3 regions of the Aeromonas allosaccharophila genome follow, and region 2 is predicted to be linked to each of the others. Evidence: predicted binding sites of a transcription regulator. Region 2 holds the regulator's gene; each other region holds the start of a gene.
What was found. The regulator sigma-54, encoded in region 2, starts transcription at its own class of promoters, with help from an activator protein. The targets are predictions, from matches to a motif close to TGGCACNGTTTTNGCTT.
Positions count from the first base shown of each region.

Region 1: a site for sigma-54 is predicted at 2,012-2,028, ahead of fliE (flagellar hook-basal body complex protein FliE). Genes of this name have one in related genera too.
Region 3: a site for sigma-54 is predicted at 1,394-1,410, ahead of flgF (flagellar basal-body rod protein FlgF). Genes of this name have one in related genera too.

Region 1 is NZ_CP065745.1:2,239,673-2,242,949, reverse strand. Features, by position in the region: gene pyk (pyruvate kinase) at 1-377, shown strand, start outside; gene befA (beta cell expansion factor BefA) at 627-1,403, shown strand; gene I6G90_RS09970 (hypothetical protein) at 1,553-1,942, shown strand; gene fliE (flagellar hook-basal body complex protein FliE) at 2,068-2,385, shown strand; gene fliF (flagellar basal-body MS-ring/collar protein FliF) at 2,432-3,277, shown strand, end outside.
Region 2 is NZ_CP065745.1:3,117,026-3,120,302, forward strand. Features, by position in the region: gene ptsN (PTS IIA-like nitrogen regulatory protein PtsN) at 1-410, opposite strand, end outside; gene hpf (ribosome hibernation promoting factor) at 413-700, opposite strand; gene I6G90_RS14170 (RNA polymerase factor sigma-54) at 722-2,161, opposite strand; gene lptB (LPS export ABC transporter ATP-binding protein) at 2,227-2,952, opposite strand; gene lptA (lipopolysaccharide transport periplasmic protein LptA) at 2,956-3,277, opposite strand, start outside.
Region 3 is NZ_CP065745.1:503,404-506,680, reverse strand. Features, by position in the region: gene flgG (flagellar basal-body rod protein FlgG) at 1-595, opposite strand, end outside; gene flgF (flagellar basal-body rod protein FlgF) at 610-1,356, opposite strand; gene flgE (flagellar hook protein FlgE) at 1,501-2,865, opposite strand; gene I6G90_RS02280 (flagellar hook assembly protein FlgD) at 2,876-3,277, opposite strand, start outside.

The DNA of each region.
Region 1 (3,277 bases), 880 kb from region 2:
TCACCTCGGTGGAAGAGGCGGTGGCCATGTCCACCATGTATGCTGCCAACCACCTGGAAGGGGTCAAGGCGATCGTGGCACTGACCGAATCCGGCACCACCCCGCTGCTGATGTCCCGTATCAGCTCCGGTCTGCCGATCTTCGCCATGTCTCCCCACAACAAGACCCTGGCCTGGACCAACCTCTACCGTGGCGTTACCCCGGTGATGTTTGACGGTGACGAGACCAAGCCGGTCTACGAAGTGTGTCGCGACGCGCTGGACGTGCTCAAGGCCAAAGGCCTGCTGCAGAGCGGCGACATGGTGCTGCTGACTCACGGTGACAAGATGGAAACCGTGGGCAGTACCAACACCTGCAAGGTGATGATGGTCGAATAAGCGCTCCGGCCTGTGCGCTCATCAAAGCTGTTCGCCATTGGCGAGCAGCTTTTTTTATGGTTGCCGCACGGGTTTGTGTGCCAAGTGTGAGGTGAGGATGGACTCAATGATTGCCTCAATGGCGCGTCGTCCCGATAATGTGCAGATGATCCGCGCACGAAATGAATGACAAACCTGTTTATGTTGGCCATCACCCGAGCTCCGGGTGAGAGGGCGGCTAAACGGGTTACACGGAATGGGAGCAAGAAGATGAACAATCGCAACTGGTTGCTGGCCTTGTCACTGAGTCTGGCCTTCTCACCCTGTTATGCCGACTGGGCCAAGCTCAAGGCCGCCGCCTCCGATCTCGGGACGGCGGTGAGCGAGACCGGCAAGGAGGTGTGGCAGGATGTCAGCGATTTTTCCAAGAAGAGTTGGGCCTCCATCTCCGCCTGGGGTGAGGATGCTTTCAACACCGCCGGAGTCTGGACCGACAAGAGCATCGCGACCGGCAAGGAGTGGTTGAAGGTCGCCGACAAGAAGCTCGACGAGATGTTGAATCCCAAGACGGCGCAAGAGGCCCGGCTGGCCCTCAACACCATGGCAGATACCGCACTGGTGCGGCTGTTCAACGAGCAACCCTCTGCCAAGTTGCTGTTTGACAAGGCTTATGGCTATGCGGTGTTCGATTCGCGCAAGTTTTCCCTGATGCTGCATACCAATCAGGGCGCCGGGGTGGCGGTTAATCGCAAAAACGGCAAGCACACCTATATGAAGATGTTTGGCGCGGGACTTGCTGCCGGGATCGGCGGCAAGTTCTATCAGCAGGTGATCCTGTTCGAAGACAAGGCCAGATTCGATGCCTTCGTGGCTCAGGGGTGGGAGGCTACTTCCGAAGTGGGGGTGGTGGCTGGCAAGGAGAGTGCCGAGCTGACCGCCAAATACAACGGCGGCATGGCGATCTACCAGATTGGCGAAAAGGGCCTGTTGTTTGATGCCAATATCTCCGGCTCCAAATACTGGATCGACAAGGATCTGACCCAGTAATTGATCGTGCTTTGAGCGATCGCACGTTTTTCTTTATTCACAGTGAGTTGCTGTCTGTTTAAACGCGGCAACTTGCAGTAAAAAGAGGGCCACTGGCCCTCTTTTACGTGGGCGCCAGCAAGATTTATCAACAGAACAAGGAGAGTGGCATGGTACAAGCAACGGAACCGGGTGGGATGGAGATGAGCCCGAGTCGAGAGTGGGACAAGCAGAGTATCTATCTGCGTCTGCAGGATGGCATCCCCATGGTTTTTTGGGTCAAGGGGGCGCAGGTCTTTCCCCTCGAACCCGGCCCGGCAGGATCGGAATACCGGGGGCATTTTGGCTGGGGGCAGGCCGATGAGGCGACGATGGCCCTGGCGCAGGCGATTGTCGCCAGGCTGGTGGCGGAGGGATTGATCTCGCCCGAACGGGCAGTGAGCCGTGCGGGTTATCTTCACGATGAAGTGCTGGTCAAACTACCCGCCGGAGAACATTACGATCTGCATCTTAGCTATCTGAGGCTGTTATTTGGTGAGGATGGCGTACCGCGTCCGTGAGTGATGCGGGCCCCTCATCAGTGCTCTGCGAATACCCCATTCCCCTGGCTTGAGAGTATTTTTCCTGATTGGCACTTTTATTGCTTTAAGCCAGTCAGCGTCAATGAATTGTCTGGGGATGGAAAATGGAAATAAGTGCAAGCAGCCTGATGCAAGAGATGCAGGCGCTCAAGATTGAAGCAGGCGCAACGCCGCTGGCACAGCCCGGTCGCCCGGTGACATCCGACTTTGGTCAGCTGCTGCAACAGGCGCTGGGCAACGTCAACGAGCTGCAAGGCGCCGCTAATGATCTGCGCACCCGTTTCGACATGGGCGACAAGTCGGTTGATCTGGCCGAGGTCATGATCGCCGGCCAAAAATCTTCCATCGCCTTTGAAGCCACGGTACAGGTGCGCAACAAGATGGTCGATGCCTACAAGACCATCATGAACATGCCGGTATAAGTGCTTACTGAACATCATGAACATGTCAGCAATAAGGACATAAATCGTGGCTACTGACCAAAACGGCGATCTGCTGATAAACGATGAGGGCACCGCCGCCCTCGATGAAAATGAGCAGAAGAGTTCGGCGCTGGGATTCCTGTCCAATACCGATGTACTGCGACAAATCACCCTGATCCTGGGGCTTGCCATCTGTCTGGCCATCGCGGTGTTTATCCTGCTGTGGGGCAAGGAGCCGGACATGCGTCCCCTCGGCACCTACACCACCCAGGAGCTGGTCAAGACCCTCGACTTCCTCGATCAGCAGAAGATCCCCTATGAGGTGGATGGCAAGAGCGTGCTGGTCAATGCCGAAAGCTACCCCACTATCCAGCTGGCCCTGACCCGTGCCGGTCTTGCCAATGCGGCCGATACCAGCATCGATGGTGAAGATATCCTGCTGAAAGATTCCAGTTTCGGGGTCAGCCAGCGGATGGAGGGCGAGCGCCTCAAGTTGAGCCGCGAGCGCCAGCTGGCGAGCGCCATCGAGCAGTTCCAGAATGTGGCCAAGGCTCAGGTGCTGCTGGCCATCCCCAAAGACAACGTCTTCGCCCGCAACGAACGCAAACCCAGTGCCACCGTGGTGCTCAACCTGAAAGGGGCGGCGCTGGGGCAGGGGGAGGTGGACTCCATCGTCGATATGGTGGCCTCTGCCGTTCATGGCCTCGAACCGACCCGGGTGACCGTGACCGACCAGAACGGTCGCCTGCTCAACTCCGGCTCGCAAGACCCGGTCTCTGCCCAGACTCGCAAAGAGTTTGCCATGCAGCAGAAGCAGGAGCTGGAGTACAAACAAAAAATTGACGCCATCCTGATCCCGGTGCTGGGTGCCGACAACTATACGGCGGAAGTG
Region 2 (3,277 bases):
CTGGTTGCCTGGCGCAACTGGCGGCAGACCGCCTTGTCACCGAGCTTGGAAGCCATCAGGGAAAGGGTCTTGAGATGCTGCTTGCACTCGCTTTCCGGCACCAGCAAGGCAAACAGCAGGTCAACCGGTTGATTGTCGATGGCGTCGAAAGGAATAGGATCGGCAAAGGTCATCAGGATCGCGGTTGGCGGGAATTCATCGTCAATACGACCGTGGGGGATCGCAATACCGGCACCGATCCCGGTACTGCCCATTTTTTCGCGGGCCAGCAAACATTCGAACAGCGCCTGACGGGAAGTGCCAAGGCGTTCGGCGGCCAGCTCGCTGATGATTTCGAGGGCGCGTTTCTTGCTGGTACAAGGGACTGCACTCTTGGTGCAGTCCCGACTCAGTATGTGTTCAAGTTGCATAGTTATTTTTTGTTTAACTTATCTTTGTGCTTGATGATCTGCCTGTCCAGCTTGTCGAGCAAGGTGTCTATCGCAGCATACATATCGGCATGTTCAGAGTTGGCAAACACTTCGCCACCGCTGACGTGCAATTTGGCTTCCGCTATCTGGTTCAGTTTTTCCACGCTAAGCACCACATGAACATTGTTGATGTGGTCGAAGTGACGCTCGAGTTTGGCAAATTTGTTGTTCACATAATCACGCAGAGCTTCGGTGATCTCGACATGGTGTCCGGTCAGGTTAATTTGCATAACATCATCCTTTTGTTTTGCCTAAACCAGGCGTTTGCGCTGATTGGAAGGTGGGATAAACAAGGATTCGCGATACTTAGCGATCGTGCGTCTCGCCACCATAATACCCTGTTCGGCCAGCAAATCCGCGATCTTGCTATCACTTAACGGCTTGGCAGGATTCTCTGCCGTCACCAGCTTCTTGATGAGCGCGCGAATTGCGGTCGATGAGCACTCTCCTCCTCCTTCGGTGTTCACATGGCTGGAGAAAAAAAACTTCAATTCGAAGATACCACGGGGGGTATGCATGTACTTCTGGGTCGTCACCCGGGAGATGGTCGACTCATGCATCTCCACCGCTTCGGCGATGTCGTTGAGCACCATCGGCTTCATCGCCTCTTCACCATACTCGAAAAAGCCCTGCTGCTGCTCGACAATGCAACTGGCCACCTTCAGCAGGGTGTCATTGCGACTCTCCAGGCTCTTGATGAACCACTTGGCTTCCTGCAAATGGGAGCGGATAAACTGGGTATCGGTGCTGCTGCGGGCGTTGCGGGCCATGGCGGCATAGGTCTCGTTGACCCTGATGCGGGGAGCGGAATCGGGATTGAGCTCGACCACCCACTTGTTGCCCTTCTTGACCACGGAAACATCGGGGATCACGTACTGGGAGTCGCTCTGGATGATGCCGTTACCGGGGCGCGGCTCCAGCAGCTGGATCAGATCCAGCACCTCCTTGAGGTCGCTCTCCTTGAGTTTGGTCTTGCGGGCGAGGGTACGATAATCGCGGTTGCCGAGCAGCTCCATGTGCTCGAGGATCACCTCCTTGGCCTCATTGAGCCAGGAGGTCTGCGGGTCATACTGCTCCAGCTGGATCAGCAGGCACTCCTGCACCGAACGGGCGGCAATGCCGACCGGGTCGAAATGCTGCACCCGCTTGAGCACCGCCTCGACCTCGTCGAGTTCGACCTCCAGCTCGTCGCTGCCCACCGCCTGTTGAATGTCTTCCAGCGCAACGGTCAGATAGCCGGATTCGTCGATAGCATCGATGATGGCGAGCGCAATGGCGGCATCCACGTCGCTGAACGGGGTGAGTCGCATCTGCCACAGCAGATAATCCTGCAGGTTTTCGGTAGTCTCCCCCTGATAGACGCTATCTTCCCCATCGTGGATGGGGCCGGCGCTCTGGGCGGTGCCGGCGGAGTAGACCTCATCCCAGGTCGTATCCACCGGCAACTCGTCCGGCATCTGCTCCTGAGCCATGGCATCGCTGGAGTCCATTTGACTGTCATCGACCGGCGCTTCCGGTGCGCTCTCCTGCTGCTCGCTCTCTTCCTGCTCCAGCAGAGGGTTGTTTTCGAGCGCTTGCTGAATTTCCTGCTGAAGTTCCAGGGTGGAGAGCTGGAGCAGACGAATCGCTTGTTGTAATTGCGGCGTCATGGTCAGGGACTGACCGAGACGCAACTGTAATGTCGGCTTCATCTACGTCGGGATATCCTTATGTTCAGCGAGGCAGGCGTCAAAGGAAATGAAGGCATGCCCCCTTACTATAGACTGAATTGATCGCCCAAATAGACGCGCTTGACCTGTTCATCGGCGAGGATGTCAGCCGGTGCACCTTCGGCAATCATCTTGCCGTGGCTGACGATATAGGCCTTCTCACATACGTCCAGAGTCTCTCTGACGTTGTGGTCGGTAATCAAGACGCCGAGGCCTCTATCTTTCAGATGCTGAATGATCTTCTTGATGTCTATCACAGAAATCGGGTCAACCCCTGCAAATGGCTCATCCAGCAGAATAAAACGCGGCTCGGCCGCCAGTGCGCGGGCGATCTCGACCCGGCGGCGCTCACCACCGGAGAGGCTCTGACCCAAGTTGTCACGAATGTGGGTGATGTTGAACTCTTCCAGCAGCTGCTGAACCTTGTCCTCACGCTCCTCGCGGCTCAACCCCTTGCGGGTCTGCATCACCCCCATCAGATTGTCGAACACCGACAGGCGACGGAAGATGGAGGCCTCCTGCGGCAGGTAACCGATACCGTTGCGAGCCCGCACATGCATGGGCTGCAGGCTGATGTCCTGATCGTCGATGGTGATGAGACCTGCATCGCGCTGCACCAGCCCGACGATCATGTAAAACGAGGTGGTCTTGCCGGCACCGTTGGGGCCGAGCAGGCCGACAATCTGGCCGGTGCCCACTTCCAGGCTGACGTCACTCACCACCATGCGGCGCTTGTAGCTCTTCTGCAGGCCCACTGCTTTTAACACTGCCATGGTTTATTTTCCCTGCTTCTGCTGATCGGCGGGCTTGTCGAAATTCTCTACCTGATCCGGCAGGAACACGGTCTTGACCCGCTGGTTCGGGCTCTTGCTCTCGGCAATCATCTTCTGTTTGACGATGTCGTAGCGGATCAGATCGCCATTGACCTGGCTATCCTCCTGCTTGAGCTGACCGTTACCGGTGATGGTCACCAGCCGGTTTTTCAGCTCGTAGCGGATGGTGTTGCCATGGGCGTTGACCGGCTTGCCGTTATCCAGGATCTGGAAGAAGGTGGCCGGTTTGCCGTAGGCGGTCATTACCTCGGCCCCTTTCTCGCCG
Region 3 (3,277 bases), 2.0 Mb from region 2:
TGGACTGGGTCTCGACGAACATGTTCTCCCCCATCGGCTGCAAGCCGCTGGCGTTGACGAAGTCGGAGATGTTGATCTGACCGACCACCTGAGACGCGCCATCGCCCTTGAGCTGCACCGAGACCTGACCATCTTCACCCACCGTAACGCTCTGGGCGTTTTCCGGGATCTGGATTTCCGGTTGCAGCGGATAGCCATTACCCGGCGTCACTATGGTCCCTTCATCGTTGAGGGTGAACTGACCGTTACGGGTATAGGCCGCACTGCCATCCGGCAGCTGAATTTCAAAGTAACCACGGCCACTGATCATCAAATCCAGCGAGTTGTCGGTGGTTTGCACGTTGCCCTGGCTGTGGTTTTTCTGGGTCGCGACCACCTTGGCCCCCGCACCCAGCATCAAGCCGGAGGGGAGCTCGGTATCGGCAGAGGAGCGGCCACCTGGCTGGTTGATGTTTTGATAAAGCAGATCTTCAAAGATGGCCCGTGACTTTTTGAAGCCCACGGTGCTGGCGTTCGCCAGGTTGTTCGAGGTGACCGAAATATTGGTCTGCTGTGCATCCAACCCGGTCTTGCTGATCCAGAGTGCGGGATTCATAGGTAACTCCTTGATTAGCTGATTCGCAGCAGTTGGGTTTGAGCTTCATCATTATCTTCGGCCGTCTTCATTATTTTGACCTGGGTTTCGAACTGACGTTGCAGCCGGATCAGGTTGGTCATCTCATCCACCACATTGACGTTGCTCCCCTCAAGGGAGCCGGCAATCAGGCCGACATTGGCCGAGGCGGCTTCATTCTGGCCATCCTTGCGGCGAAACAGACCATCTTGTCCCTTCTCCACCGCATCGGCGGCCGGGTTGACCAGCTTGATCCGCTGGAAATCTTCCGGCAAGTTGGCGGCAGCCCCTTCCGGTCGACCGCTAATGGTGCCATCCCGATTGATCTCGAGTTTCTCCATCGGCATAGGCAGCACGATAGGCTGACCACCGTCGTCCACCACATTCAGGCCGGTCGAGGTTTGCAAGTTGCCGGTCGCATTGACCTGTAAATTCCCCATGCGGGTATAGGCTTCACCGCCCTTGGGATCCTGCACGGCAATCCAGCCCGGACCATCCACCGCCACGTCCAGATCCCGTCCGGTGGTCATCAGCATGCCATGCTGCAGGTTCTGACCCGGACGCTCAGCCATGGCAAACACCCGGCTTGGCAAGCCCTCACCGAACGCCTGCATGCTCCTGGCTTGCTCGAAATCGGACTTGAAACCGGTGGTATTGGCATTGGCGAGGTTATTGCCCCGAACAGCCAGGCTGTTCATGGTCTCTTTGGCCCCGGACATGGCGATATAAAGCAGGTGATCCATGGAATTCTCCGTCAAACAGATGACTCTGACAGGAGAAATGCAATTAGAGTGCCAATAGCAAAGATAGCGGGGAGTAAGAAGCGCGAGGAGGCGACAGAAACAGAGAGGGGGCCAGGCCCCCTCTCATCTTCATGCATTGTGTAATTAACGGATCTGCAGGATAGTCTGCTGCAGCGAACTGTTGACCTCCAGCGAACGGGAGTTGGCCTGGAAGTTACGCTGGGCAGTGATCAGATCAACCAGTTCGGACGTCAAATCCACGTTGGACTGCTCCAGCGCCGATGACTTGATGGTGCCAAACGTGCCCGAGTTGGGTGTCCCCGGCAAAGCATCGCCAGAGAGCAGGGATTGTCGCCAAGAGGTATCACCAACCTGAGTCAATCCTTGCGAGTTGGCAAACTTGGCCATGGCGACCATCGCTACCTTGATGGTGGTGGCGTTGCTGTAAGTTGCAGACACAATACCATCTGGCGTGATCTCGACCTTGGTCAAACGGCCGACGGTGGAACCATCCTGTGACAACTTGTTGACTTCAAACGGTGAGGCATACTGGGTCACAGTTCCAAGCTCAATCTCCACTTGCTGGGTACCATCAGCGCCGTTGGTAATAATACCAGCACCACCGGCCCCCAACTGCTCCGTCTTGATGGCCGCAGGTACCGTCGGGGTAATCATCTTGCCATCAGCACCAAACGTAATCTGTGCTCCCAATGGAGCCTGTGCAGCCGGGGGGGGCGCCGCCATTGTCGGAGCTGCACCACCAACGATATCGATGCTAGTATCTCCCTGATAGAGATACATACGCCAGGATGTTGGCGTAGTCGGTTTACCTGGGTTAAGTGGGTCTGCTTCTTTAACGAAGTACTGGGTGATGGTATGAGGTTCCCCGAGCGAGTCATACACCACAACCGATGTTGATGACGAGTAAGTTTTGGAGTCCTTGGGATCAAACGTTGAAGCCGGACCACCACCAAAACCGGATGGCAACGGATCAGCTTTGGATGGCAGATTAAAACTGGCTTCTATCTTACTGGTTTGAATAGGCTCACCAGCTTTGTCAGGGATCTGGATCGGCTTGGTCGCATTGATACTGACCGCTTTGGGCGTACCATCTACGTTAATTTCATACCCTTGCAGATAATGACCCTGATTGTTGACCATATAGCTGTTTTCATTGAGCTTGAAGGCACCGGCACGGGTGTAGGTGCGATCCAGGTTGGTCAGACCGTCAGAGGTCACAAAGAAGCCATTGCCCTGAATCGCCAGATCCAGTGCGTTATTGGTGAATTGCAGCGCCCCCTGATGGAACTGCTGGGCAACCGCGCCGGTTGCCACACCGTTACCGACCTGGGTCTTGGCATTGACAAAGATGGAGTTGGCGTAGACATCCGCAAACTCGGCACGGGACTCTTTAAAGCCCATGGTGTTAACGTTGGCAATGTTGTTGGCGGTGACGTTCAAGTCTTTTTGTGCCGCGTTGACACCGCTCAAGGCATTGTTAAATGACATATCCAGCTCCTTAGATCGATGCTGTCGACGTGGTTTTTGACGGTGTAACCGTCGGATTTGAATTGCTTCCTGAAATCTGCAGAATATCTTGCAAAAACGCGCTACCAAGGCCTCTCAAATTGAGGCGAGTAGGATTAGCAGCATTACCCAAGGCAACACTGTCCACCTTTGCATAGGCATATGCACCAATACTTTCAGACTTGCCATCGAGAGTGCCGCTGGCTTTAATGACATATTTTCCTGCGGCAACCCGTTTACCAGCCTTGTCTGTACCATCCCAAGCCACTTCAACGTTACCTTTTTGGTCTCCTTCCAGAGGAAACTCTTTGATAACTTGGCCCTTTTCATCTTCGATGGTAACTTTGATATTCGCGTATTTATTGGTAGTGCCAACAGCTACTACACCGGAAAA